DNA from 2 places in the Trinickia sp. NRRL B-1857 genome. Region 1 is predicted to be linked to the other one. Evidence: riboswitches for the same ligand, from Rfam matches in the RefSeq annotation. Region 1 holds a riboswitch; the other holds the start of a gene.
The links. A riboswitch is a leader RNA that binds a small molecule or an ion and turns the genes downstream of it on or off. The one in region 1 is predicted to bind glycine.
Positions count from the first base shown of each region.

Region 2: another riboswitch for glycine. It lies ahead of AB1286_RS23720 (D-amino acid dehydrogenase); the one in region 1 lies ahead of gcvT (glycine cleavage system aminomethyltransferase GcvT).

Region 1 covers NZ_JBFLUK010000001.1:2,655,153-2,670,094, forward strand. Annotated here, with positions in the region: gene AB1286_RS11840 (SMP-30/gluconolactonase/LRE family protein) at 1-17, opposite strand, end outside; gene AB1286_RS11845 (SDR family NAD(P)-dependent oxidoreductase) at 14-787, opposite strand; gene AB1286_RS11850 (sugar ABC transporter permease) at 886-2,076, opposite strand; gene xylG (D-xylose ABC transporter ATP-binding protein) at 2,073-3,644, opposite strand; gene xylF (D-xylose ABC transporter substrate-binding protein) at 3,714-4,742, opposite strand; gene AB1286_RS11865 (XylR family transcriptional regulator) at 5,127-6,347, shown strand; gene AB1286_RS11870 (aldose epimerase family protein) at 6,395-7,462, shown strand; gene AB1286_RS11875 (hypothetical protein) at 7,489-8,166, opposite strand; glycine riboswitch at 8,286-8,392, shown strand; glycine riboswitch at 8,413-8,577, shown strand; gene gcvT (glycine cleavage system aminomethyltransferase GcvT) at 8,668-9,786, shown strand; gene gcvH (glycine cleavage system protein GcvH) at 9,863-10,243, shown strand; gene gcvP (aminomethyl-transferring glycine dehydrogenase) at 10,322-13,273, shown strand; gene AB1286_RS11895 (alginate lyase family protein) at 13,629-14,630, shown strand; gene AB1286_RS11900 (L-serine ammonia-lyase) at 14,759-14,942, shown strand, end outside.
Region 2 covers NZ_JBFLUK010000011.1:575,633-590,574, forward strand. Annotated here, with positions in the region: gene AB1286_RS23660 (acyltransferase family protein) at 1-781, opposite strand, end outside; gene AB1286_RS23665 (alpha/beta fold hydrolase) at 920-1,894, opposite strand; gene AB1286_RS23670 (Rrf2 family transcriptional regulator) at 1,972-2,394, shown strand; gene AB1286_RS23675 (nuclear transport factor 2 family protein) at 2,412-2,810, opposite strand; gene AB1286_RS23680 (dienelactone hydrolase family protein) at 3,068-4,432, shown strand; gene AB1286_RS23685 (MarR family winged helix-turn-helix transcriptional regulator) at 4,531-4,974, shown strand; gene AB1286_RS23690 (DHA2 family efflux MFS transporter permease subunit) at 5,071-6,483, shown strand; gene AB1286_RS23695 (YceH family protein) at 6,577-7,257, shown strand; gene AB1286_RS23700 (RrF2 family transcriptional regulator) at 7,275-7,718, opposite strand; gene AB1286_RS23705 (NAD(P)/FAD-dependent oxidoreductase) at 7,850-8,758, shown strand; gene AB1286_RS23710 (AraC family transcriptional regulator) at 8,796-9,707, opposite strand; gene AB1286_RS23715 (SDR family oxidoreductase) at 9,812-10,549, shown strand; glycine riboswitch at 11,049-11,139, shown strand; gene AB1286_RS23720 (D-amino acid dehydrogenase) at 11,236-12,564, shown strand; gene AB1286_RS23725 (hydantoinase B/oxoprolinase family protein) at 12,576-14,942, opposite strand, start outside.

The sequences.
Region 1 (14,942 bases):
CATTCGGGTGAAATCATGAGGATGCTCCGTACCATCCCGCATCGACGAAGTACTCGCGTCCCGAGCATCGCGAGCCGTCGTCCGATGCGAGAAACAAGGCCATTCGAGCGACATGCTCGGGCTCGACCCGCTCGGGTAGGCATTGGTCGGCTACGAGCTTCGCCTCGCTTTCGGGCGATTGCCACAGTTTCATCTGCCTCGGCGTACGTACCGCACCTGGGATGATCGCGTTGACGCGAATCCCGAAGGGGCCGAGTTCACGGGCGAGTGCGCGGGTCATGCCTTCGATGCCGGCTTTGGCCGTCATATAAATCGAAAGACTCGGCAGCGCGCGGTGCCACGATATGGAACCGAGGTTCAGAATCACTCCGTTGCCCGCAGTCTTCATGCCGGACGCAGCGATTTGCGCGCAAAAAAATTGGTGCCGCAAGTTCACGGCGATTCGCTCGTCCCAATAGGCGGGCGTGATCTCGCCGAAGTCGTGACGGTCGTCGTTGGCCGCATTGTTCACGAGAACGTCGATCGTGCCGGCTTGCTCGCGAATTGAAGCAAATACTTGCTCGATCGCGGAAATATCGCGCAGATCGCACCGGTAAAAAGTGGGCGGATGTGCGCAAACGCGTAGCTTTTCGGCAAGCAACTGGGAATCGGCCTCGGCGATGTCGAGGAAAAACACGCGGGCGCCTTGCGCGGCGAACGCTTCGACGAATGCGGCGCCGATGCCGCTCCCGCCTCCCGTGACGACGACGGTTTTATCGACCAAGCTCGGATAGTGGGCGTACGACATGCGAAATTCCACGTTTGAAGAAAATGCCGGCCGTGCCTGATGCATTAGGCCCTATGCGTCATCCGCATCGTGGCCGGCCGGGCGAGTTTGGGATTGGGTCAGCGCCGGTTCGTGCGCGACACGACGTCGATCCATACGGCCACGACCAGGATCGCGCCTTTGGCGATCATTTGCCAGTAGGCGTCGACGTCGAGCATCGACATTCCGTTGTCCAAGCTGGCCATGACCAATGCGCCGACGAGTGCGCCGTAGACGGTGCCCGAGCCGCCGCGCATCGACGTGCCGCCGATGAAGCACGCGGCGATGGCGTCGAGCTCGCCCATGTTGCCCGCCGACGGCGAGCCGGCTGCGAGCCGCGCCGTATTGACGATCCCGGCGAACGCGCACATGAGGCCCATCAACGCGAAAATCGCGAGCTTGACGCGGTTCGTGTCGACGCCGGACAAGCGCGTCGCTTCGAGATTGGACCCGACGGCGTAAATGCGGCGGCCGAAGACGGTTTGCGTCGCCACCCAGGTGAAGACGCCGAGCATGACCAGCACGAGCAGCACGGGTACCGGGATGCCGCCGTAGTCGTTGAGCGTCGCGACGAACCCGACGATGATGGCCGCGGCGGCCGCGATTTTTGCGGCGTCTTGCCAGAGCGGGACTACCGGCAATTCATAACGGCGCCGGTTGCCGCGGTTGCGCACCGTCACGAACGCGAGCACGGCGATCAGCAGCAGAGCGAGGGCATTGCCCGCGAGGCGAGGCAGATAGCCTTGGCCGAGGAAGACGAATCCATCGGAGACCGGCGCGATCGTCGAGCCGCCCGTAATGCCGAGCAACACGCCGCGATAGGCAAGCATGCCGCCCAAGCCGACGATGAACGAGGGCACGCGCCGGTAGGTGGACAGCCAGCCGTTGAACAAGCCCGCCGCGATGCCGAGCACGAGCACGACGGGGATCGTCGCCGCGAGCGGCCAGCCATGGTTCATATCGAGGATCGCGGCGATCCCGCCGAGCAACCCTAGTAGCGAGCCGACCGACAAGTCGATTTCACCGGCGATGATGACGAAGACCATGCCGCAGGCGAGCATGCCGCTGATCGCCATTTGCCGCAGCAAATTCGATAGATTGCGCGGCGTGGCGAAGGCGCCGTGCGTGAGGACCGTGAAAAACAGCCAAATCAGCGCAACCGCGATGAGCAGCGCCAGGATCTTGTAGCGGGCGAACCATTGGCGAATGCGGTCGGCGCCGGCGGGGCCCGAAGTGCCGGCCGGGCGGGCGGGGGAAAGGTCCGGTGTCATACGGATGCTGTCTCGTTGGGTTGGGCGGCCCCGGCCCGGATGGCGGGCTCGATGGCGGCCGTCAGAATGGCCTCTTGCGTGAGGCCGTCGTTGGCGAAATCGCCGCGCAGTTCGCCCTCGCCCATGACGAGGACTCGGTCGGCGAGGCCGAGCACCTCGGGCAACTCCGACGACACCACGACGATCGCCATCCCTTGTTTGGCCAACGCGAAGATGAGCTTGTAGATCTCGAATTTCGCGCCGACGTCCACGCCGCGGGTCGGCTCGTCGAGGATCAGCACTTTCGGCTCGGTGAGCAGCACGCGTGTGAGCACGGCTTTTTGCTGATTGCCGCCCGACAGATGGGCGATCGGTAGCAGCGGATGGGCGGCGCGCACCGAAAGCTGCTTCATCGATTTGTGAATCGTGTCGAGTTCGGCGGCCGCATCGATCGCGCCGCGCTTGACGAAGCGTTGCAGCACGGACAGCGTGATGTTGTGCCCCACGCCAAGCTCGGGAACGATGCCGTGGGCCTTGCGGTCCTCGGGCACCATGCCGATCCCGGCGCGGATCGCGTCGCCGGGCGAGCGTATCGGCACGGGGCGGCCTTCGATCGAGACTTGTGCGTGGTGCGTGCCGGGATAGGCGCCGAAAATCGCCTGCATGAGTTCGGTGCGGCCCGAGCCAACGAGCCCGGCCACGCCGAGGATCTCGCCGCGCCGCACATGGAACGTGACGTCGTCCACCCGCTTACGGCGCGGGTTCGTTACATCGATGCAGGTGACGTTGCGCGCTTGCAGCACGACTTCGCCGACGACATGCGGCTCGCGCGGAAACAGATTCGTGATCTCGCGCCCCACCATCAGCGCGACGATGCGCGCGGACGGCATCTGCGAGAGCGGCGCCGTTTCCACATGCCGGCCGTCGCGGATCACGCTGACCGTATCGCAGACGGCTTGCACTTCCTCGAGCTTGTGCGAGATGTAAATGCAGGCGACGCCGCGCTGCTTCAGGTCGCGCACGATGTCGATGAGGACGCGCGTCTCCGCTGCCGTCAGCGAGGACGACGGTTCGTCGAGGATCAAGAGCCGCGCTTGCTTGTTGAGCGCCTTGGCGATTTCGATCAACTGCCGATGCCCGCCGCCGAAATTCATGACGGGCTGCGCGACGTTGATGCCCTCGATGCCCAGTTCTTTGAGCAATGCGTCGGCGCGCTGATGCATCGCCGCGTAGTTCATGCGTCCGCCGGGCAGCGTGATCTCGTTGCCGAGAAAAATGTTCTCCGCCACGGACAACTCGGGCACCAGCATCAATTCCTGGTGAATGATGACGATGCCCGCGCGCTCGGTATCGCGCACGTTCGATGCGCGCAACGGCTGACCGTCCCAGACGATCTCGCCGTCCCAAGTGCCGTGCGGGTAGACGCCGGAGACGATTTTCATCAGCGTCGATTTGCCTGCGCCGTTTTCGCCGCATAGGCCCAGGCATTCGCCGGGCCGAACCGACAGGTCGATGCCGTCGAGCGCCTTTACGCCTGAGAACGTCTTGACGATGCCGCGCAGCGACAGCAACGGTTCTGATTGCACCATGCGTCTCGTTCCTTTTCCGATTCGGGGATGCGCGGCGCCCGAAGGCGGGTGCCGCGCATGGTCCGGCGTTTATTGGCCCGAGAGCTGCGCTTGCGTGTAGAAACCATCTTTGACGACGACGTCGACGTTCTTCTTCGTCAACACGATCGGTTGCAGCAACACCGTATCGACCTTCTTCTTGCCGTTGTCGTACTGCGCGTTGAACGCGGGCTTGGTGCCCTGGGCCAGATCGACGGCAAGCTTCGCCGCTTCGGATGCGATCAGCTTGATGGGCTTATAGACGGTCATCGTCTGCGTGCCGGCGATGACGCGCTTGACGGCCGCGAGATCGGCGTCCTGGCCCGAGACCGGTACCTTGCCTGCGAGCTTTTGCGCGGCCAACGCCTGGATCGCGCCGCCGGCCGTGCCGTCGTTCGAGGCGACGATGGCGTCGATCTTGTTGTTGTTGGCGGTCAGCGCGTCCTCGACGATGCGCAGCGCCGTCGAAGCGTTCCACTCCGGCACCCATTGCTGGCCGACGACCTTGATCGCGCCGCTGTCGATCGCCGGTTGGAGCACCTTGAGCTGGCCTTCGCGCAGCATCTTCGCGTTGTTGTCCGTCGGCGCGCCGCCGAGCAGGAAGTAGTTACCCTTCGGTTGCGCGTCGAAGACGCCCTTGGCTTGCAGCTCGCCGACCTTTTCGTTGTCGAACGAAATGTAGGCGTCCACGTCGGCATCTAGGATCAGGCGGTCATAGGACACGACTTTGATGCCGGCCTTTTTCGCTTCCGCCACGACGTTGCCGAGCGTCTTCGAATTGAACGGCACGATCACGATGACGTCGACGCCGCGCGAGATCAGGTTTTCGATCTGCGAGATCTGCCGCTCTTCGCTAGCATCGGCCGATTGCACCGAGACGGTTGCCCCGAGCTTTTTCGCGGCGGCGACGAAGTAGTCGCGATCGCGCGCCCAGCGCTCGACGCGCAGGTCGTCGATGCAAAAGCCGATGACGGGATGGTCCTTGCTTGCGTGCGCGAGCGGCGCCGCGAGCGTCAAGCCCGCAAGAACCGCGCTCGCGACGAACGAGCCTAAAATGGAACGACGCTTTGCGAATGCCATGTCTCCACTCCTGTCTTATATATTGGGCGTCGCTGTTGGCCGACGATGCGGCGCGTGTGCGCGGCGACTCGCACGCACGCAATGAGGGTGCCGCCGGGACGCCGCGAGCTCGGGCGGCCGGTTGTCGGAGTGCGGCCATGGTGCAGCGGCGCGGCACGCGCCACAATTGCGAAATTGCGCAGCGGCGATAACGTTTCTTGCCGACGCGTGGCGAAGATGGCGGCAGGCGCACCATTCGCGCCTAAAATCGCGGAAGGCGTCGTGGGGACAAGCGGCGAAGCGAAAGCGGGCAGTAACAACCGGCATCGACCGGCAACGATCGATAGGAGACGACACCATGCTCTACGCCGCCAGGGCTGCGCGAGATAGCGCGAGCTTGCGACGATGACGAGGGCGAGCGCCCCCGCGCCGCAAAAGGCGCATCGCATCGCGCTGCTGTTCAATGCGAACAAGGTCTACGACCGCGAGATCATCACGGGCGTCGGCCAGTATTTGCTGTCGACGCGCGTCGGCTGGAATCTGTTTCTGGAAGAGGACTTCCGCTGCCGGCTCGGCGGTATCGAGCGCTTCGACGGCGACGGCATCATCGCCGATTTCGACGACCCGGCCGTGTGCGAAGCGTTGGCCGATTGTCCGCTCCCCGTCGTGGCCGTGGGCTCGTCGTTCGAGGATCCGTCCCACTATCCGGACAATGTGCCGTATATCGCCACCGACAACGTCAAGCTCGTTTCGCTCGCTTATACCCATTTGATCGGCGCCGGTTTGCGGCACTTCGCGCTTTATAGCCTGCCGCTTTCGAACGAACACCGCTGGGCGCACCAGCGCGAACTCGCGTTCGCAAGCCTGCGCGAAGCGGACGGCCGCACGCGCGAGCAGATCGATGCCGAGATCTATCGTGGACTGTCCACGAGCGCACCCACCTGGAATCAGGCGATCGAACAATTGACGAGCTGGCTTCATGCGCTGCCCAAGCCGGTCGGCATCATCGCCGTCACCGACGCCCGCGCGCGGCAGTTGTTGCAGGCTTGTTTGATCGCGGGCATTCCGGTGCCGGAGGACGTGGCGATCATCGGCATCGACAACGATCCGCTCACGCGAACGTTGACGCGCATTCCGCTTTCGTCGGTGATCCAAGGTACCGAGGAAATGGGTCGCACGGCCGCACACATGCTGCACCAGATGTTGCACGGCGCGCGCTTCCCGGGGCGCACGATTTTAGTGCCGCCCGTCGGCATCAACGTGCTCGATTCGACGAAGCATCAACCGCTTGCGAGTCCTTACGTGGCGAGAGCCCGGCATTTCATCCGCCAGTACGCCTGCCAGGGCATTCGTACGGAACAAGTGGCCGACTACGTTGGCGTATCGCGCTCCTCGCTCGAAGAGCATTTCCGCCGCGAGCTCAGTTGCACGGTGCATCAAGAGATTCTTCGGCAAAAGCTCGATGCGGCTAAGGCGCTGCTCGTCAAAGGCGACGTATCGAGCGCGGATGTGGCCGTTCGCTGTGGTTTCAAGTCGGTCCAGTATTTGCATGCGGTGTTTCGCCGCGAGCTCGGCTGCACGCCGCGCGAGTTCCAAGCGCGCTCGACCGCTCACGAGCCGGTTTGAGCGCATGGACCGCGCCTTTCGCCCTTCATTTCCAACTTCTCGAGCCTATGATCAGCACTGCTAAGTTGTCGCACGAACCTTGGGGCACGCTACCCGACGGACGATCTGTCCACCTGTTCACACTGCGCAACGCGCACGGCATGCGCGTGTCGATCAGCGAACTCGGCGCGACGCTCGTTTCGTGGCACGCGCCCGATCGCGCGGGACGGCTCGGCGACATCCTGCTTGGGCACGACACGCCTGCCGAATACTGGGACGCGAAAAGCTATATGGGCGCGCTCGTCGGCCGCTGGGCCAATCGCATCGCCGATGGGCGCTTCACGCTCGACGGCATCGCCTATACGGTCGATCGCAACGAGGGTAGCAATTCGCTGCACGGCGGAACGGCGGGTTTTCATCGCGCGTTTTGGACGGCGCGCGAGGACGACGGCGCGCTCGTGTTCTCGCTCGATTCGGAAGAGGGCGACGCGGGCTTCCCCGGCAATGTGCAGGCGCAAGTGCGCTACACGCTCGACGACGACGGCGAATTGACGATCGATTATTCGGCGCGTACCGACGCGCCCACGCCGCTTAACCTAACGAGTCACGGCTACTTCAACCTGACGGCGCAAGCGGGAGCCGACATCAAAGGTCACGTGCTCTCGATCGACGCCGATGCTTTCTTCGAGGTCGACCCCACGTTGATTCCGATCCGGCAAGTCGCCGTGGCGGGCAACGCGTTCGACTTTCGCGAGGCGGCGCCGATCGGGGCGCGGCTCGAGTGGCCGCATGAGCAGCTTTCGCTCGCGCGCGGTTTCGATCATTGCTATGTGCTGCGCGAGCCGCAAGGCTTGGGAGAGCGGGCCGTGCGCGAGGTGGCGCGGCTATACGATCCCGCAAGCGGGCGCGAAATGACGGTATCGACCGATCAGCGCGGCTTGCAGTTCTACACGGGCAATTACCTCGAGGGTGTCCCGGGACGTCATGCTCGCACTTATGCGCGCTACGCGGGCCTTTGCCTCGAGGCCGGCGGTTTTCCGAACCAAATCAATATGGCCGATCGCGAGGACGTCATCTCGCGACCCGAAAAACCGTATCGCCAGGTGACGCGGTATCGCGTCGGCGTCCTCGACTGACGGGCCATGCCCCGGCGGCACTGCGGCTACGAGACGCACACATACCGGCAGACTTCATGGTCCGTGCGTACGCCGGGATGCTCGCGCGTGGCCTGCCAAAGCGGCGAGGCGCCGACATTGCCGTCGTGTCCATGATGACCGCGCGCGGCGGCGCGGCGGTGCGCTTGGGCATCGGTCCAACGGGCGAAGTTCAACACGTGGGCTTCGTCGCGCGTGGCGAAGAAATTCGCTGAGATGAGACCGTCGGGCGGCTCGGCATCGCCGTTCAGGGCGAGCGTCACCCTATCGATCCAACTCGCTTGGATGATGGCGCTGGGCTTTTCGAGCGATTGCCGCACCACGACGAGGCATTCTCCGGGGCCGCTGCGCCCGGAACTCCACCCGCCGGCCGGCACGGCCACATCGACCCAGTGTGCGACGGCCTGCGCGGCCAGCGGTTCGATGGCGCGGGCAATGGCGTCGACGACGGTGCGCTCGGCCGCCTCGAAGCGACTGACGCGCCAAGCGGCGACGAAAAGTAGGGCGTTGGCGTCCGTATCTCGGTAGACATCGGCCAGTGTTCCGGTCGGCACGGTGCGGGCATGTTCGATCAACGAGGGCATCGCGCGCTCGAGCGCCTCGCGCGATGCGAAAACGACGCGGCCTGCGGCGAGCAGGCGGATATCCGGGTCAATAGGGTTGAAGCGGTTCGACAGGGGCGACATGAGCTTTTTCCTCCTCCGTTGCATTACGTTACCGCGTCTTGGCGATGCCTGCCGTACACATCGCTCGCTTTCGTTGACCGGCCCTCATTTGACAACCCTGTAACGCTCGCGTAAATTTCGCGCACGCGTCGGGAGAGCGCGCTCGCGGTAGGGTTTTTAGGCCCGCCGGGACGCCGCCGAAGGGGCACACCCACAAACTCTCAGGCAAAAGGACCGACCGCGTCGAAAGACCTGTTCGCACAGGTGTTTTCGCACTCTGGAGAGTGGCGGTAGTTCGTGGCGGCGCACCGGAAAAGACCGGCCCTTGCGCGCCTGAGCAAGCCGCCCACCGAAGGGGCGCGCGTCGAGCGGGATACGGAAATACGTCCCCGCCGGCGCAATCTCTCAGGTACCGAGGACAGAGGGGGCATGCATCGCATTCGTCGCAGGCATTTGAGCCCGCGCGCGTCGACTGGCATGGCCCTTTTTGTTTTCGCGAAACCTATGCGCGCCGAGGCTCCCATGACCGAACTGAAACAGACTCCCCTGAATGCCGCTCACCGTGCGCTGAATGCGCGCATGGTCGATTTCGGCGGCTGGGACATGCCCGTCAATTACGGCTCGCAGATCGACGAACACCACGCCGTGCGTACCGACGCGGGCATGTTCGACGTGTCCCATATGTGTGCGGTCGATGTCGCGGGCGCGCAGGCGCGTGCCTTCTTCGAATGCGCGATCGCCAACAACGTCGGTAAGCTCCAGACGCCGGGCCGTGCCCTGTATTCGTGCATGCTCAACGAAGACGGCGGCGTCATCGACGATTTGATCGTCTACTTTTTCTCCGACGATTTTTTCCGCGTCGTCGTCAATGCCGGCACGGCCGATAAAGATATCGCCTGGTTCAACGCGTTGAACGCCGAGCGCGGCTTCGGCCTGTCGATCACGCCCCGGCGCGATTTGGCGATCGTGGCCGTTCAGGGTCCGAACGCTCGCGCCAAGGTTTGGCAAGTGCTGCCGTCGGTACGCGAAGCGACCGAGCCGCTCAAGCCGTTCAACGCCGCGCGCGTCGACGCGGCGCCCTACGGCGAACTGACCCTGGCGCGCACGGGCTACACCGGTGAGGACGGCTTCGAGATCATCGTGCCGGCCGCCCACGTCGTCGCGCTGTGGCAAGCGCTGGCGGGCGCGGGCGTGCGGCCCTGCGGGCTCGGCGCGCGCGATACGCTTCGCCTCGAAGCCGGCATGAATTTGTATGGCCAAGACATGGACGAAAAGGTCTCGCCGCTCGACGCCGGGCTGGCCTGGACCGTCGACCTGAGCGCGCCGCGCGCGTTCGTCGGCCGCGCCGCGCTGGAGCGCGACGGGGCGCGTCAAGAATTCGTCGGGCTCATCCTACAAAAAGAGAACGGCAAGGCAGGCGGCGTGCTGCGCGCGCATCAGAAAGTCGTGACGCCGCACGGCGACGGCGAAATCACGAGCGGCACGTTCTCGCCGACGATGCAAGAATCGATCGCATTTGCGCGCGTGCCGAAAGGCGTGCGTCCGGGCGATGTCGTGCAAGTCCAAATCCGGGACAAAGCGTTGCCCGCAAGCGTGGTAAAACTGCCGTTCGTGCGAGGCGGCAAGGTGCTCGTCGCCTAAGGGGCGGCCCGCGCGCGAAGCTGAAAACCTTATCGATCCCATTCCAACGCATCCACCCAATCACTAGGAGTCCCAAATGAGCAACGTTCCGGCCGAGCTGAAATACACCGACGAACACGAGTGGATCAGAGCCGAAGCCGACGGCACCGTGGCGGTGGGGATCACCGATCACGCGCAAGCGACGCTCGGCGACATCGTCTTTCTCGAATTGCCCGAAGTCGGCAAGGAAATCAAAGCCGGCGATGCAGTCGGCGTCGTCGAATCGGTCAAAGCCGCATCGGACATCTACGCCCCCGTGACGGGCGAGATCGTTGCCGTCAACGACGAGATCGTCGACTCGCCCGAGGAAGTCAACGGGGACGCCTACGGCAGCTGGCTGTTCAAGGTGAAGCTCGCGGACGCGGCCTCGGTCGATAGCCTGCTCGACGCTGCCGCCTACGAAAAGCTTATCGGCTGACCCTTCCCCTTCGTTTTTGCCGCGCGGCGGTTCGGCGCGTTTGACGCCGAACCGCCGCGCACCACAAGCCGCCTTATCATGAAACTCGAACACCCGGATCGTCTGATGAACCGCTCCCCTCTCTCGCTTGCCGCGCTCGAAGTGCACGACGCCTTCGCCGAGCGGCACATCGGCCCGGACGGCGCCGACCAGCACAAGATGCTGGAGGTGCTCGGTTTCGAGTCGCGCGCCGCGTTGATCGACGCGGTGATCCCGAGTGCGATCCGTCGCACCGATCCGCTGCCGCTCGGCCCGTTCGCCGAGCCGCGCAGCGAGGCCGAGGCGCTTGCGCGCCTGCGCGAACTCGCGGACAAGAACGAGGTGTTCCGTTCCTATATCGGGCAGGGCTACTACAACACGCATACGCCGGCCGTGATCCTGCGTAACGTGCTCGAGAATCCGGCCTGGTACACGGCCTACACGCCCTATCAGCCGGAAATCTCGCAGGGCCGGCTCGAGGCGCTGCTCAACTTTCAGCAGATGATCGGCGATCTGACCGGTCTCGGCATCGCGAATGCGTCGCTGCTCGACGAAGCGACGGCGGCCGCCGAAGCCATGACGCTGCTGCAACGCTCGAGCAAGTCGAAATCGACCGTGTTCTACGTCGCCGACGACGTGCTGCCGCAAACGATCGAAGTCGTGCGCACGCGCGCCGAGCCGATCGGCATCGACGTGCGCGTCGGTCCGGCCGATGACGCGGCGAGCGCTGGGGCGTTCGGCGTGCTGCTCCAATATCCGGGCGCGAACGGCGACGTGCGCGACTATCGCGCGCTGGCCGAAGCCGTTCATGCGGCGGGCGGCCACGTCGTCGTCGCGGCCGATCTGCTCTCGCTCACGCTGCTCACGCCGCCGGGCGAATGGGGCGCCGACGTGGCCGTGGGCACGTCGCAGCGTTTCGGCGTGCCGGTGGGTTTCGGCGGCCCGCACGCGGCCTACATGGCCGTGCGCGACGAATTCAAGCGGCAAATGCCGGGGCGCCTCGTCGGCGTGACCATCGACGCCCAAGGCAAGAGCGCGCTGCGCCTCGCGCTGCAAACGCGCGAGCAGCACATTCGCCGCGAAAAAGCCACGTCCAATGTCTGCACGGCGCAAGCGCTGCTCGCGATCATGGCGAGCATGTATGCCGTCTATCATGGCCCGCAAGGCTTGAAGACGATCGCACAGCGCGTGCATCGCGTCGCCGCGCTGCTTGCAGCGGGGGTGAAGCAACTCGGTTACACGCTCGTCAACGACACGTTCTTCGATACGCTGACGATCGAGACGGGCGCGCGCACGGCGGCCGTCCATGACGCCGCGAAGCGGATGCGAATCAATCTGCGCCGCGTGAGCGATACGCGCATCGGCGTTTCGGTGGATGAAACGACGAAGCGCGCCGACCTCGCCGATCTGCTCGCCTTGTTCGCGAACGCAGCCGGCGCGATCGACGTGCCGCACGTCGATGCACTCGACACGGCGCTTACGCGTGCCGAAGAGCAAGGGCTAAGCGGTGCGTCGCTGCCGCCGTCGCTCGCACGCACGAGCGCTTATCTCACGCACCACGTTTTCAATCGTCACCATTCGGAGACGGAAATGCTGCGCTATCTGCGCAGCCTCGCCGATAAGGACCTCGCGCTCGATCGCTCGATGATCCCGCTCGGTTCGTGCACGATGAAACTGAACGCGACCTCGGAAATGCTGCCGGTCACCTGGCCCGAGTTTTCGCAGATCCATCCGTTCGCCCCGGCAGAGCAGACGGTCGGCTATCGCGAGATGATCGACCAACTCGAACAGATGCTCGTGGCGGCGACAGGCTACGCGGCGGTCTCGCTGCAACCGAACGCGGGCTCGCAAGGCGAATACGCTGGGCTGCTCATCATCCACGCCTATCACGCATCGCGCGGCGAAGGCCACCGCGACGTCTGCCTGATTCCGGCATCGGCGCACGGCACGAACCCGGCGTCGGCCCAGATGGCGGGTATGAAGGTCGTCGTGGTCGGCTGCGACGAGCAAGGCAACGTCGACATCGAAGACTTGAAGGCGAAGGCGGCCGAGCATGCGGCCAAGTTGGCCGCGATCATGATCACCTATCCGTCCACGCACGGCGTCTTCGAAGCCAACGTGCGCGAAATCTGCGAGATCGTGCACGCGGCCGGCGGCCAGGTGTACGTGGACGGCGCGAACATGAACGCGATGGTCGGCCTCACGGCGCCGGGGCAATTCGGCGGCGACGTGTCGCATTTGAATTTGCACAAGACGTTCTGCATCCCGCACGGCGGCGGCGGCCCGGGCGTAGGTCCGGTTGCGGTCGGCCCCCATTTGGCGCAATTCCTGCCGAACCAGACGTCCACGGGTTATCGCCGCGCCGACAGCGGCATCGGCGCCGTCTCGGCGGCCCCGTACGGCTCGGCTTCGATTCTGCCGATTTCGTGGATGTATATCGCCATGATGGGAGCGAAGAATCTGACGGCGGCCACGGAGGTCGCGATCCTCAACGCGAACTACGTGGCCAAGCGTTTGGCGCCGCACTATCCGGTGCTCTACTCGGGCCCCGGCGGGTTGGTCGCGCACGAATGCATTCTCGATTTGCGTCCGATCAAGGACGCGAGCGGCATCACCGTGGACGACGTCGCCAAGCGTCTGGCCGACTACGGCTTCCACGCGCCGACGATGAGCTTCCCGGTGCCGGGCACGCTGATGGTCGAGCCGACCGAATCGGAATCGAAAGAGGAACTCGATCGTTTCATCGAAGCGATGATTGCGATTCGCGAGGAGATCCGCGCCGTCGAAGACGGCCGCGCCGATCGCGAGGACAATCCGCTCAAGCATGCGCCGCATACGGCGGCGGTCGTGACGGCGAACGAATGGCCGCATGCGTACTCGCGCGAGAGCGCCGCGTACCCGTTGCCCTCGCTCGCCCAGCGTAAGTACTGGCCGCCCGTCGGCCGCGCGGACAACGCCTATGGCGACCGCAATTTGTTCTGCTCCTGCGTGCCTGTCGCCGACTACGCCTAACGGTGCAGCCGTGAGCCCCACGGCGCGAGCCGTCGGCGCGACGACGAACGATCGCAGCCCTTGCCGCGCCTCGGCGTGTGCTTGGGCGCGTCGTTCGTCGCGAATCCCGGTACCATCTCATCCCGCGACCAAGCCAACGAAGGAGCGACCGATGGGGCAAAAGGTGCCGACAGCGATGGCATGTCTGCCGAGCGTGCAACGAACAGCATTGAGTGTGCGTCGCCGCGAACGGACGGAGCCGGTGGGTGAACATGGCCCGACGCTCGTCAAGCCGCGGCCGGGCGGTGCGTCGTTCGCGGCCTGGCTGATCGCGTGCGCGGGCGTGCTCGCGCCGCTGCACGCCGCGCGTGCGGCGATGAACTTTTGCGCGGCGCCGGCCATGCAAACGAGCGAGCGCACGAGCGCCGCGCCGGCCGTGCAAGCGTTGATGAAGAGCGTGGCAGCACGGCTGAACGATCAGCCGAAGCCGCTTGCCCGTCTCCATACCGAAGGCACGCTGCCGCACGAAGGGATTTACGATCAGAGCGTCGAAGCGGAGAAAGAGCTCGAGCTCATGCGCGATGCGGCGCTCGTTTGGCGAGCGGGCGGCGACGAGCGGTATCTGCGCCTCGTCGATCGTTTCTTGCTGGCGTGGGCCACGACCTATCAGCCGAGTTTCAATCCGATCGACGAAACGCATTTCGATTCGATGATCCTGGCTTACGACTTGACCGCGAGCGCATTGCCCGTGAAAACGCGCAACGCGACGGCCGCGTTCATCGCGAAGCTCGCGAATGGGTATGTCGCGCAAGTCGATGCACAACCTCGGCCTTTAAGCGGGACTTATCGCAACAATTGGCAGAGTCATCGCGTCAAGCTGATCGCGATGGCGGCTTTCACGCTCGACGATCGCAAGCTGATCAACACGGCGCAGCGGCTCTTCGTCGAGCAGATCGGTACGAACATTGCGCCCGACGGCGCGACGGTGGATTTTGCCGAGCGCGATGCGCTGCATTACGTGGCCTACGACTTGCAGCCGCTTGTGGAGGCGGCACTATCGGCGCGGCGTCACAACCGCAATTGGCTCGCGCTGCGCGCGCCGAACGGCGCGACGCTTGCGCAAGCGCTCGATTGGCTCGTCCCTTACGCACTCGGCCAGAAATCGCACGAGGAATTCGTTCATTCGAATGTGCCTTTCGACGCCAAGCGGCGCCAGGCGGGCTTGCCGGGCTACTCGGGCGAATGGGACCCGAAGAGTTCGGCGCAATTGTTTCATCTTGCCGCGCGGCTGTCCGGCCGCTACGCGGGCGTCGCGCAGCGCATCGCGCCGATGCCGCCCGCCTGGCTGTCGGTCTGTCTGCCGTTGCCGGCGAGATAACGAATCCGCGCGCCGTGCCGGGAGCCGGGCTTGCCGCGTCTTGAGCGGTGCAACCGGCGCTTCGGGCGGGCGCGCATACTTATCAACCCGGGGCGCGTACATCGCCCCGATTAGTGTGTGGAGCAACAATGGCTGTTAGCGTTTTCGACCTCTTCAAAATCGGCATCGGCCCTTCGAGCTCGCATACGGTCGGGCCGATGCGCGCCGCGCTGCTGTTCGTGCAGGGGCTCGAACGCGACGGCTTGCTTGCCCAGTGCGCCTCGGTCAAGGTGGAGCTGTACGGTTCGCTCGGCGCGACGGGCAAGGGCCACG
Region 2 (14,942 bases), on a different contig from region 1:
ACCAGAGTCTCGTTTCCCGTTGCGGCAGAGACTCGAGCAGTCGCTCATTCGCCGCGAGGAATCCAGCGACGAAGAGGACGACATAGCTCGCGAAGTAACCGAATTGCAAGCCCCAGACATTGACGCCGACCGGCCACCGGATTCTCAAAAGCAAGGCCGCGCCACCGGTGAGTAGTGCGGCGCCGGCGAGCGTTGCATTCGTCGGAAAAGCGACGATCCGCGAGGGCATGCGCCGATTGAAGCGGCGCCGGAGTGCAAGGCCACCCGTGAGCAATAGCGTGAAAATCAGCAGTGCTTGCGCGAACCACATCGGGCCGCAGTCGAACGTTCCTAGAGCGAGTAGCCCTTTGAACACCGCCCCGAAAGAAGCGTCCCCGCGTGTTTGCGCCAATGCAATCGTAGCGGGGCCGAGGATCCATCCATAAAGAAGCAGCGGCAGTCCCAGCCTTAAGAAGCGGTCCGCGAGAAATCGGCCCGTGCCTTTTGCCTTGAGCGACGGTAGCGTGTAATAGCCCGCCAAGAGAAAGAACAAGCCCATGAAAAAGGCCTGATTGATCGTGCAAAAGAGGACGAGGCAGATGGATTCGACGGTGCGCGAAGGCGCGATCTCGTGGTAATACCACCCCCCGATCGCGCCATAGGTGATGGCGCAATGGTGAAATACGACCAAGAGCGTCGTAAAGGCGCGCAGCGCATCGAGGCCGGCGTTTCTGTCGGCCCGACTTACTGCGTGCGGGAAGTTGCCGAGTCCCCGGGCGAAATCGTTTTCCGCTACCGTCACGTCGCATCCCCATGCCGTGGAAATCGGCGATCAAGAGTAAGCCTGCAACTTATCGCAGCCACCTTACGTTTTACCCACGCTCGGGTACAGGCAAGCGATGCGTTAGCCTAGATGCTTTAGCCGATAGCGCCCGAAAACCTAAAGCGCCCGAATAAACTCGACGATTTCCGAGTTGACGCATTCCGCCGCCTCTTGCGCGAGCCAGTGCCCCGCTTGAGGAATGATGCGAGAACCTCGAAGGTTCGGTACCAGTTTCGGCATGGCGTCGATGATTTCACGCATGCCCGGCAGTGCGAGGCCTGTATCGCGCTCGCCAATCAGATACAGGGCGGGCACTTGTACGAGCAAACCGTCGAATGCCGCCTGCAATTCCCAATTTCGGTCGAGATTGCGGTAGTAATTGAGCCCGCCCCGGAACCCCGATGCCTCGAACGCTTTAACGAATACGTCCAAGTCGGATGGGGCAAGCCATGCAAGCGGGGAGGCGGGCTCCGGCAAAGCGTCGAGAAGCCCGTGGTGTCGAGAGACGACGCCGAACGGGTTCGGTGAGTGTCCGTCTCGAGGGCCCACGTCGCCCGACGCGGCGAAATAGATTTTGCGCAAAGTGCCGGCGACGTCGCGCTCGAACTCACGCTCGGCCAGACCCGGCTGCGCAAAGTAGTGCGTATAGAACCAAGCTTGCTCCGTTTGCGGAAAGAGCCGGCTCGGCGCCATAGGCGCGCGACCCATCATAGGGACCCCGAGCGCAACCACGCCGCGAAAACGATCGGGCCGCAGCTGCGCCGCTTGCCACGCTATGGTGGCCCCCCAATCGCTACCCACGACGACGGCTTGTCGCTCGCCGAGAGCGTCTAAAATCCCGAGCAGGTCGCCGACGATGTCGAGTGCCGTGTAGCGTTCGGCTTCGATCGGGCAACTGCTAAGGCCGAAGCCCCGCAGATCCGGTGCAATCGCGCGGAAACCCGCTGCCGAGAGCGCGCCGAGCTGGTGGCGCCACGAATAAGAGGTCTCCGGAAATCCATGAAGCAACAACACCAGCGGGCCTTCACCTTGCACGGAAAGATGTAGGCGAACGCCATTGGTCTCGATGAACGACTGCGCGAATGTTTGCACGGGTGCCCTCCGTCAGATATTCAACCTCGATGAAATATCGTAACATCAAAAGTAACGATTAGGCCACTTCGAACGATATGCAACTGGACACCCGGCTAGCCAGGCTTTTACACGTACTGATTCATATGCATTTGCGCGGGGGCACGACGACATCCGATACGATCGCGCAGATGCTGCACACCAATCCCTCGCTTGTGCGACGGACAATGGCCGCGTTGCGCGAGGCGGGCTATGTGGAATCCGTCGCTGGGCCGGGCGGCGGGTGGGCGCTAGCGTGCGAGCTCGCGGATATCACAGCGCGCGACGTCTACACCGCGATCGCCTATAAAGGCGTATTTGCGCTGGGGCCGGCGGAAGACAATCCCGCTTGCCCTGTCGAATCGGCCGTCAACGGATTTCTCGAAGATGCGCTCGGGCACGCGCAAGACGTTTTGCTCCGAACGCTTGAGGCAACACGTCTTTCCGATCTCGCAGCCCGAGTGACGGGGGCGATGCGCTAACGCTAGGTTGACCCCCGCTATGCGTACTTATCGCCGACCGTGCTGCGAATGGGATAGGTGTCGTAGACGATGGTCATTTTTGTAATGGCGCCGTTTTCATCGAATTCGAACACGTCCACGCACTCGAAACGCGCCGAGGTGCCATCCTTGAGGCCCCAATCGTAGACGAAGTAGCCTGTTGCGCGCGGCATTCCCAGCGAGCTGACGCAAATATCGATCGGCGTAATCTTGCTTTCGCTTGATGCCTCGACGACCTTCGCGAAGAACGGTGCGGGGGCCATCCACCCGAGGAACGGCGAGAAGATTTGAGCGTTCGGCGCGAACAGCGCGCAAATCGCCTTCACGTCGCCGCGTTCCAAGGCTTTCAGGTACGTCTGAATCTGCTGCGTATAAAGTTCGTTCGACGATGATGTCACGATCATTCTCCCAATGTTCGATTCGATTTAGGCAGAGCAGCGGACCGCCTGAGTTCGACATTGTGCCGGATCCCGAGGAGCCCGCGGCCACGAGCGCGCGCCGGTCGCTCAAGTTTTGTAGGGATATGCCGTTGACCAAGACGTGCCGATGCACTGTCGAGAGAGCGGCGGCTCGGCGTACCCTCCATTGAACATATAACGGATACATGGCGCAACGCTGTAGGTTTCGGGCTGCCCTTGCTTGGGGAGCGCTCGCTTTGCTGATCGCACTACCGCAGATCGCCCGGCCATCGGACGAGGACGCCGCCGAGCCCGAGGCCCCGCTGAATGAGCGAGTCATTCGCGTACCCGTTCAAGCATCGCCGCCGATCAGCCTGGAGGTGACGGTGTATATGCCGGCCCACTCCGCGGGCGGGGGCTTCTTCCCGCTTGCGCTGATCAATCACGGGGCGTCGCACGACCCGGCCAATGCGCCGCGCGTGGGCGATCAGTTCATTCCGTGGTATTTCCTCTCGCGCGGGTATGCCGTCGCCATGCCGATGATGCGCGGTTATGCGCATTCCTATGGCTACACGTTGCCCCACGGGTGCGACGTACTCGCGATCGGCGGCGACGCCGCCAAAGATATTCGCAAGGTGCTCGATGCCGTCAAAGAACTTCCCGGCATCGACACCACGAAAATCGTCGTGGCCGGTAAGAGCATGGGTGGATGGAACACGTTGGCTTTCGGCGCGACCAATCCCCCCGATGTGAAGGGGCTGCTCAATTTTGCGGGCGGCGTCAAAGAATCCGATTGCACGAAGCCCGACGAGAGCTTGATTTCGGCTTCCGCCGAACTTGGCGCCCATACGCGATTGCCTTCGATTTGGTTTTACGGCGACAACGATCAGATTTTTTCTGTAGCGACGTGGCATGGCATGTACGCCCGTTACACAGGTGCCGGTGCACATGCTCAATTGGTGGATTACGGCGCGTTTCAGAAAGACGCTCATGCGATGACGGCTTCCGGAGCGGGACTTCCGTTGTGGGTCGCCAAAGCCGACGCGTTCTTGGCGGGCATCGGAATGCCCAATCGCGAAGTCAATACCGAATACCTGCCCCGTATGGCACCGAAAGCCAGCGGATACGCAACGATCGGCGACGCGAATGCCGTGCCGTATCTGACCGACACGCAGAAGGCGGCGATTTACACGAGCTACCTTGCCGCCCCGACGCCTAAAGCGATGGCGATCGGCAGCACCAACGGTGCATGGGTATCCGGTAGTTTCGATCCGGCGCGTAGCGCGATGCGGCAATGCTGGTCGCGCTCGAAATATTGCCAGCTCTACGCGGTCGACGACACGGTCGTATGGCCGCGCCAGATGGCGGCCCCGCCTCCCACGCATTTCGCGCCTGTCCAAGACGTCAAGGCGGTCCCCTACCTGCATGCCGACGGACGAAATGCCTATACGCGCTACCTCGGCACGCATCGTCCCCGGGCGTTCGCGATCGCTCCCGATGGCGCTTGGGGCGCAGCATCAGGCATCGATCCGCTCAACGACGCATTGGCGCAATGCGCAAGCGGACACGCCGGTTGCCGCGTCTACTCTGTCGACGGCGACGTGGTGTGGACCACGAAATAGGCTCGCCATAGGATCCTGCCGGATGGCGATCGAGCGATCGAGCAATATATCGACAGTTTAACTTGCAAGTTAAACTGTCATGTTCTATCGTTTGGCACATGACGTCGAAACGACCCTCCGATTCTTCGCTGGACCTCATCGTTGCGGAACTCATGCCGGCGATTGGTCAGCTCGTACGCAAGCTTCGCTCGGAAGCCCATTCCGGCGAGTTCAATCTTTCCGAGTCGAGCGTGCTGGCGCGCCTCGAGCGCGAGGGGCCGATGACGACCGCCGACCTTGCTCGTGCCGAATCGATGCGGCCTCAGTCGATGAAATCGGTCTTATCGATTCTCGAGGAGCAGGCGTGTGTCGAGCGCAAGCCGCATCCGTCCGATGGCCGTCAAATCCTTTTCATGCTGACGGCGAAGGGTCTCGAGGCACGGCAGCGTCGTAGCGTCGCGAAACACGATTGGCTCGTCGATGCCGTAGCGAAACTCGATGAGGCCGATGTGCGGACGCTCGCGGCGGCGCTGCCGATCATTAGGCAACTCGGCGGCTCTTGAAACGAGAGGCGATGTTCGGCGAATGTGGCATGGACCCATCGCACTACAAGCATTTCATGCGCGGCGGCCAAGGCAGCGATCGATCGGGAAAAGCGAATGGACTACGGCGACCGAAAAGCAGTGCAGCTCGATTCCGAGCCCGATAAGGCGCTCGATCCTTCGGTGTGGCGGATCTCGATGGTCGTGGTGCTAGGCTCGTTGCTCGCCCAATTGGATGCCACGATCGTCAACGTATCGCTATCGAGTCTCGCTCTCGACTTGCATTCGACGCTGCCGACCATTCAATGGGTCACGAGCGGCTACTTGCTCGCGCTGACGTTCGTCTTGCCGTTGAACGGCTGGCTCGTCGACCGGATCGGCGGAAAGAAACTCTATCTATGGTGTTTCTCGCTGTTCACGTTGAGCTCGGGGCTATGCGGTCTTGCGTGGTCGACGTCTTCGCTGATCGGCTTTCGTATTGCGCAAGGCGTGAGCGGCGGCCTTCTTGCTCCGATGGCGCAATTGATGATGAAACGAGCGGCCGGCAATCAGTTCACGCGCATCGCCGGTTATGCCGCCTTTCCGATTTTGCTCGGACCGCTCTTGGGGCCCGTCATCGCGGGCGCGATTTTGCGCTACGCGTCTTGGCGCTGGCTCTTCGTCGTCAACGTTCCCGTGGGTCTGCTCGCCGTCGTGCTGGCCGTGCGCTTTCTGCCTAACGACGAGAAGGAGCGTACGCCGCGTCAGCTCGACTGGTTCGGGCTCGTGTTGCTCTCTCCGGGCCTGGCATTGATGCTGTTCGGGGCGGAGTGTTCCATTCGCCGATTGGGGATAAGCGCCATGATCGCGGGCGGTGTGCTGCTGGCCGTCTTTATCTACGTCGAGAAACGAAAAGGGGAGCGGGCCCTGATCGATCTCGGTCAGTTTCGCAGCAAAGTATTCGCCGCTGCTTCGCTGGCGCAATTCCTCTCGAACGGTGTGTCGTTCGCGGGGCAGATGCTGATCCCGCTCTATTTGATCGAGGCGTGCGGTCGGTCGCCCGCCGAGATGGGGTGGATGCTTGCGCCGCTTGGGCTCGGCATGATGGTCACGTACCCGTCGCTGGGCTTCCTGACGGAGCGCTTCGGGTCGCGTGCGGTGGCTTGTTCGGGGGCATTGCTCGCCGTCTGTGCGACGCTGGTTCTCGCTGCGTTGGCGAGCAGCCGGATCGATACCCTGCTGTTACTGCCGGTGCTATTCGTTCGCGGAATGGGGCAGGGTGCGGTGGGACTGCCGACGATGTCGGTGGCCTATGCGTCGATCGAGCGGCGTCATTTGTCGATGGCTACCACCACGCTGAATATCGCGCAGCGGTTGGGCGGGCCGACGCTGACTACGCTGTGCGCGATCTTCCTGGCTTCGATGCTCGAACGAGGTACGGCTAACGCTGGGCTCAACGCGTGGGTTTATGGATTTTTGATGCTTGCCGCCTTACATGCGCTGACGGGGCTCGCGGCGATGGTCTTGCCGCCGAAGGGCGCGCCGAGTTAAGGGAACGAAAGAGAATCGTCGTGCGCGAAGTACGTGCCGTCCTGCTCGGCCGGGATATCATATCCCCCCATCCCCACCGTCGGCCGTTGCCTTATGACTCAACCTCTGCGTGAGCTCACTCCCCTCGAAGCCCGTGTTCTTGGCGTGCTGGTCGAAAAACAGCATACGGTCCCCGATACTTACCCGTTGTCGCTGAATGCGCTCACAGCGGGTTGCAATCAGAAAACGGCCCGCTCGCCGGTCATGAGCGTGACCGAGCCCGAGGTCCAGGATGCGATCGATGGCCTGAAGCGCTTAAGCCTCGTGATGGAGGCAAGCAGCAGCCGCGTGACGCGCTACGAACACAACATGAACCGCGTACTCGGTATTCCGAGCCAGGCTGCCGCGCTGTTGACGGTGATGCTGTTGCGAGGCCCGCAGACGGCCGCCGAATTGCGCCTGAACGCCGCGCGTCTGCACGGGTTTGCCGACAACTCGTCGGTCGAAGCCTTTCTCGACGAGCTTGCCGCGCGTACGCCGCCGCTGGCCGTGAAGCTGCCCTGCGCACCGGGCGAGCGCGAAAATCGCTGGATGCATTTGATGTGCGGCGAAGTCAGCATCGATGAATTCGCGCTTGCTCGCTCTTCCGCGCAAGAGTCGGTCGCACCGGCCGAACTCGAGGCATTGAGAGCGGAGCAGCAGCGCTTGGCGGCCGAGGTGGCCCAGCTCAGGGCGCTGGTCGAGCGGATGGCAACCGAGTTGGGCGTGTCGATGGATCGGCCCGCGCAAGACTGAGGCGAGGGGAAATCCCTTCAAACGCGTGGCGGATTCATCCGCTTGCCTTTCTTTTTGATCTCTCGCGATAGATCGCCCAGCGTCACCTTGCCGAGTTTCGCGAGCAATGCTTTTTCGGCTTCCTCAACGGTTGCCGAGAGATGAGCATTCACGGCTTGTTCGACCAAGCACTGCGGATCGTCCTCGGTCACTAAGCTCGAAAACAGCGCGGGCTCGCCCGCGCTGCGATAGACATCGAGCAACGTAATATCGTCGAGCGACACCGTCAGCACCCACCCGCCTCCATGTCCCTTTTCCGACTGGACGTAGCCGCTCTCGCGCAACCCCGAGAGCAGTCTGCGCACGACCACGGGATTGGTGCATAGCATCTCGGCCATCGCCTCGGAAGTCAACGGCCGCTCGGCATGCTCCATATGCAAGAGGGCATGCAGTAAGCGGGACAACCGGCTATCCGTTCTCATCTAAGCTGCTCTCTCTCGAAACATCACAAGTTGCATGATGATAACATCCGGCTTATCATGTAACTCGTCATGTTTCGTGAGATGCGCATTGCGCAGACCTCGCGCCCACCCCTTCATTCGGAAAAGCAGACATGCAAGAACAGTACGATGTGATCGTCGTCGGCGGCAGTTTCGCGGGTCTGTCGGCCGCGATGCAACTCGCGCGTGCGCGGCGCCGCGTGCAATTGATCGATGCGGGCAAGCCGCGCAACCGGTTCGCGTCTCACGCGCATGGGTTCTTCGGTCAAGACGGCGTGCCGCCGTCGGAGATCGTTGCCAGCGCGACCCGGCAATTGCTGAAATACCCCACGGTATCGCTAGTCAAGGGCGAGGCGAAGCGGGCGTACAGCGTGGCGGGAGGCTTTCGCGTCGAACTCGCCGATGGCGCCACTCAGGAAGCCCGCCGGTTGATCCTGGCCACGGGCATTCAAGACAAACTGCCGGAGGCGTTGCCGGGGCTAGCGGCGAGATGGGGCATCAGCGTATTGCACTGTCCTTACTGTCACGGCTACGAAGTGGGTGACCGTCGGCTCGGCGTGCTAGCCACGCATCCGAACTCGATTCATCAAGCGCTGTTGATCCCGGATTGGGGGCCGACAACCTGGTTCACGCAGGGAATCGTCGAACCGAGCGAGCAGGATGCGGCGCTACTGCAAGCTCGCGGCGTAACGATCGAATCGACGCCGGTGGCGGAGATACTAGGCGAAGCGCCCGCGATGAACGCGGTGCGCCTCGTCGACGGACGCGAAGTCCCTATCGATGCGCTTTTCGTCGGTGCGCGGACGGAGATGGCGAGCGACCTTGCCGGGCAACTCGGGTGTGCAATCGACGAGGGTCCGTTCGGGCAAGTGATTCGTGTCGACGAATGGAAAGAAACGAGCGTGCCCGGTGTCTTTGCGGCGGGAGATGTGTCCACGGCGATGACGAACGCCACGTTTGCCTCGGCGTCCGGTGTCATGGCGGGTGTTGCTGCGCATCGATCGCTGATCTTTCCGACTTAACGCCGAGCCGCCTCGATCGCGCCGCTCGGCGCGATCGTCAATGCTCCGTCTCCATCTGCGCTTGCGCATACCGCGAAGGCGGCACGCCGACATATCGTGCAAATGCGACGCTAAACGCGCTGGCGGAGCCGTAGCCGACACGCTGAGCCACTTGTGCGACGCTTCCTTCCTTCTGTATCAGCATCTTCCTAGCCATCGCCATGCGCCAAGCATGAAGATATTCCATCGGCGCCATGCCCACCGCGCGACTGAATCGATCGAAAAACGCCGAGCGCGAGAGCGCCGCTTGCTTCGCCAGTTGCGCGACCGTCCACGCTTGGGTGGGACGATCATGCATGCATCGGATCGCGACGGCCAGGCGTTCGTCGCCGAGCCCGCGCAACAGCCCGGGCGAAAGGGCGCCGCTGGAGGACGTTCGAAACGCCTCGATGAACAGCACTTCCAATAGCCGCGTCAAGATGACGTCACGCGCGGGCCGAGCCGATCGGAATTCGTCGACCACGAGCTGAACGAGCGTGGTGAGACGACGGTCGCCGCGCGTATGAACGAGCCCGGGAAGCAGCGACACCAACAGCCCAGCGTCCGGCGAACCGAAGATGCAATGGCCCACCAGCAACCGAACATCGGGTTTCACGCCTTGCGGGCCGAGGCTGAATTCGCCGTTCGGCAGAACGGTGGGCGGACTGTCGGCCGCCTCCGGCACCGGTGGCTCGAGACTCGACATCGTAAGCGTCGACGACGAGGGAATGAGCACGAAATCATCCGTTTGTAGCGCAATCGGAGGTTGGTCGCCGATGCGCAGCTTGCAGGCCCCTTCGAGAATGACGCAATAGAGCGGCTCCGGCGCGCGGTAGCGGCGGACGCGCCAGCGGCCCGCGCAGTTCACGACTTTCGAGACCGACGCACTGGGTTGGAGCAGTGCAACGATCTCGGAGAGCGGATCGACCATGAGTGGACTCTCGCGAATAAAACCTGGACGTTTGATTGTAGCGAATCCGGCCGCTTGAGCCTATCGTCTGCATACCGCTAACGATCGACAGGAGTCGCTCATTCATGAAGACCATTTTCATCACCGGCTGCTCGTCCGGTTTCGGCCTTGAAATCGCTCGCTACTTTCTCGCACGCGATTGGAGGGTGATCGCCACGATGCGAACGCCGCGCGAGGACGTGTTGCCACCTTCGGAGCATTTGCGCATTCTGCCGCTCGATGTGACGAACGCCGAGAGTATCCGCCTTGCGGTGGAGGCGGCAGGCCCCATCGATGTTCTCGTGAACAATGCGGGAATCGGCGTGCTCAATGCGCTGGAGGGCACCGCCATGGCGATCACGCGCGAAGTGTTCGACACGAACACGCTCGGAACGATTGCAGTAACCCAAGCCGTCTTGCCGCAATTCAGGCAGCGCAAGGCGGGGGTGGTCGTCAACGTCACGTCGAGCGTAACGCTAAGATCGCTGCCGTTGCTCTCCGTCTATACCGCGAGCAAGGCGGCCGTCAATGCGTTCACGGAATCGCTTGCGCTCGAACTCGAGCAGTTCAACGTGCGCGTGAATTTGGTGTTGCCCGGGCGCGCGCCCGATACGCGCTTCGCCGAAAACGGCCAGCCGCGGATGCGCGATGGATTCCCCGAACCGTACGCCGAGTTGGCGCAGAACATTTTCAAGCGTTGGGAGCAATCGACCGAGATTACGCACTCTGTCGACGTCGCCGAGGCCGTATGGCGTGCCGCGAACGATCCGTCGTCCCCGCTGCGCATCCCGGCCGGCGCGGACGCGGTTGCATTGTCGAAATAATGCGCTAACGCGGTACGCCGAACGCCGCGTGCAGCGCTTCGGCGCGCACGCGGCGCAAACCGGCTCTACCTGCGGCCCTTCTTCGGAATGAGCATCTGCGCCAATTCGTGCAGAAATTGAGCGGGCCCATGTGCATGTAGCGCCCGCCCACTGCTGTGCGCACCGTCGCCGCATCTCACGTTTGTGAGCGACGGCAACTTTGCGCGCCGGATGTTTGTCGTCGGCGTATTCGGCGGCGATGTTGATTTGCGGACAGCCGCGATAACCTGGGCGAGCGATCCGCTCTCCGATCCACTGAAGCTGTGGTTTGCTAGGCGGAAAGAGTTCGGCGAAGGGGGGCGTCGTGAGCCTGGGCGAGGTCTTCGACGCAGACGACGTCCTCTCGGTGCTCGATACGATCACGGTGACACGTCAGACCGTTGTGGAGCCGGCATTGCGTACGAAGGATTAAAAAACGCTTGCCGACTTTCTTGAGCGCGGCTAGTCTTAGCGCGTTCCACCAAGCTGCATGGAAGAGATCGTTCGCCTAGAACGACGCCGACGGAGCAACCGCCCCGGAAACTCTCAGGCAAAAGGACCGCGCAGCAGGAACATCTGGAGAGCGGCGCCATCTCGGCGCCCACCGAAGGGGAGCCCCGCGCGCCGTGCAGTCGCGCCTGGGGCGAAACTCTCAGGTACATGGACAGATGGGGCATCGGCGCCGGTTGCAATCGGCCGGCGATGCTCAACGAACGCTGGACCATGTCATGTCAAAAATTGCCGTCATCGGCGCCGGTATTACCGGCGTCACTACCGCCTATGCGCTCGCCCGGCGCGGCTGCCACGTCACCGTGCTCGAACGTCATCGCTATGCCGCGATGGAAACGTCGTTCGCGAACGGCGGGCAACTCTCCGCCAGCAATGCCGAGGTTTGGAATAGCCGCGCGACCGTGCTCAAAGGCCTGCGCTGGATGTTCAAGCGCGACGCGCCGCTGCTGATGAATCCGCGCCCCACGTGGCACAAATACAGTTGGATCGGCGAATTCTTGCGCCAGATTCCGGGTTACCGCGACAACACGATCGAGACGGTGCGCCTGGCGATCGCCGCCCGTGAGCACTTGTTCTCGATCGCTAAGCGCGAAGCGATCGAATTCGATCTCGAGCAACGCGGGATATTGCATTTCTATGCGACGCGCGGCGAATTCGAGTCCGCTTCGAAGGTCAATGCGATCTTGCGCGACGGCGGCTTGGCGCGCCGGGCCGTCACGCCCGACGAGATTCGTACGATCGAACCGACGCTGCGCGGCGATTTTTACGGCGGCTTTTTTACCGAATCCGACTCGACGGGGGATATTCACAAATTCACGCGCGGGTTGGCGCGTGCTTGCGAGCGGCTGGGCGTTCGATTTCGCTACGATGCGGCCGTGCAATCGATCGACGAGACGGGTGAAGGCCAAGTCTCGATCGCACTGCAATCCGATGGCCGTAGCGAGGTGGATCGATTCGATCGCGTCGTCGTTTGCGCAGGTATAGGCAGTCGCGCATTGGCGGCGCACGTGGGCGATCATGTGAACGTCTACCCGGTTAAGGGTTATTCGATCACTGTGTCGCTCGATGACCCGGCGAGCCGGGAGGCGGCGCCGTGGGTCAGCTTGCTCGACGACCGCGCGAAGATCGTGACGAGTCGCCTCGGCAGCGACAGGTTTCGCGTGGCGGGTACGGCCGAATTGAACGGCGAGAACCGCGACATTCGAGCGGATCGAATCGCGCCGCTCGTTCGGTGGGTGCGGGAGCATTTTCCCGAGGTGTCGACCGCGCGCGTCGTTCCATGGGCCGGGCTGCGGCCCATGTTGCCGAGCATGCTGCCGAGAGTCGGAAGAGGGCGGCGGCGTACCGTGTTCTACAACACGGGGCATGGACACTTAGGGTGGACGCTCTCCGCCGCCACGGCGGAAAGCGTCGCCGATCTCGTGGCGGGCGACCTGGCGTCGTCGCGTTTGCGAGTGAGCCAGGTCGGCACGCACAGCGTCGCTTGACCGGTCCGAGGCTAATCCCGAGCCGGGCCGTAGCCGCCACCGCCCGGCGTCTGGATGACGACGACGTCGTCCTGCCCGACCTGCATCCGATGCCGTGCGCCGAAGTGTTCGCGCGAGCCGTCCTTGCGTTCGATCCAATTGACCCCGATCGCGCCGGGTGCGCCGCCGTTCAACCCGAACGGCGGCACGAGACGGCGGTTGGCGAGCATGACGGCCGTCATGGGTTCGAGAAAGCGCACGCGCCTTTCGGTCCCGTCGCCGCCGCGATGACGTCCGTCGCCGCCGCTTCCGAGCCGGACGCTAAACGCGTCGAGCCGCACCGGAAAGCGCCACTCGAGCACTTCGGGATCGGTCAGACGCGAGTTCGTCATATGCGTCTGTACGGCGCTGCATCCGTCGAACGTAGGCCCGGCGCCGGATCCGCCGCATATCGTTTCGTAATACTGAAGGCTGTCGTTGCCGAACGTGAAATTGTTCATCGTTCCCTGCGCGCCGGCCAGCACGCCGAGCGCGCCGTAGAGCGCATCGGTCACGACTTGCGACGTTTCCACGTTGCCAGCGACGACTGCGGCCGGATAGCGCGGATTGAGCATCGAGCCCTCGGGAATCCGAATGTCGAGCGGCTTCAAGCAGCCGGCGTTCAGCGGAATATCCTCGTCCACGAGCGTGCGGAACACGTACAGCACGGCCGCCTTGCAAATCGCCGACGGCGCGTTGAAGTTATTCGGTTGCTGCTCGCTCGTGCCGGCGAAGTCGATGACGGCGGAGCGCCGGGCATGGTCGATCGAGACGCTGACGACGATCTTCGCCCCGTCGTCGAACGCATATTCGAAGCGTCCGTCCTTGAGCACGGACAGCGTGCGTCGCACGACTTCCTCGGCGTTGTCCTGAACATGCTGCATGTAAGCCTGCACGGTACCGACGCCGAATTGTCCGCACATGCGCTCGAGTTCCTGCGCCCCTTTCGTGCAGGCAGCCACTTGCGCGCGCAGATCGGCCAGATTTTGTTCGACATTGCGCACGGGCCAGCGACCCGATAGCAGCTTATCGCGCAGGCGCCCCTCGAGAAAACGGCCCTCGGCGACGAGCTGAACGTTATCGAGCAGCACGCCTTCTTCGTCGACGTGGACCGAATCGGGCGGCATCGATCCCGGCGTTACGCCGCCGATGTCGGCGTGGTGCCCGCGTGCCGCCACGTAGAACATCGGCTCGCCGGAGCCGGATGCGAATACCGGCATGATGACCGTCACGTCGGGCAAGTGCGTGCCGCCCGCATAGGGCGCGTTCAACGCAAACGCGTCGCCGGGCCGCATCGTTCCCATGCGGCGTTCGATCACCGTGCGCACGCTTTCGCCCATCGAGCCGAGGTGAACGGGCATATGCGGCGCGTTGGCGATCAAATTGCCGTCCGCATCGAACAAGGCGCACGAGAAATCGAGCCGCTCCTTGATGTTGACCGAGTATGACGTGTTCGCGAGCGTCACGCCCATTTGCTCGGCGATCGACATAAACAAGTTGTTGAACACTTCGAGCAGCACCGGATCGGCCTGGGTGCCGGCCGCATGGCGCGCCTCCAGCGGCACCGTGCGTTCCACGACCAGATGATTGTGATCCGTTACCGCCAGCTGCCATCCGGGCTCCACGATCGTCGTGCCCGTGCGCTCCTTGACGATCGCGGGACCGTCGATCCGTGCGCCCGGCGCCATCGCGTCGCGATCGTAGACCGGCGCCTCGCGCCATTGGCCGCCGGTGAAGAGGCGTGTCGACACGACGGGGGCCGGTTGAGCCGAAGCGTCCTCGGCGAGCGGCCATTGCTCGTCGCGGGCTTGTCGCGTGCAGCCGATGGCTTCGACGGCCACGGCTTCGACGATCAAAGCGCGATTGGGCATGAGAAAGCCGTAGCGGGTCCGATAGACCTTTTCGAACTGCGCGACGACGATCGCGGCGTCGTCGTCGAAATCGACTTCGAGCGCGGTATCGGTGCCGTCGTATTTGACGTGCAGCGTGTGGCGCAGACTGATCCGGCTATCGTCGATCCGTTGGGCGGCCACTTCGCCGCGCGCGGCTTGCGCAAGCTCACCGAAGGCGGCATGGCAAGCCGCGAGCGCGGGGTTGTCGAGCGGCACTTCCAGCGCGCGTTGCTTGAGCGCGCGGACGTCGGCCAGGCCCATGCCGTAGGCCGACAGCACGCCGGCAAGCGGATGAATGAAGACGCGCGTCATGCCGAGCGCGTCGGCCACGAGGCAGGCATGTTGGCCGCCCGCGCCGCCGAAGCAGGCCAGCGTATATTGCGTGACGTCATAGCCGCGCTGCACCGAAATTTGTTTGATCGCGTTGGCCATGTTCTCGACCGCGATCTTCAAGAACCCTTCGGCGAC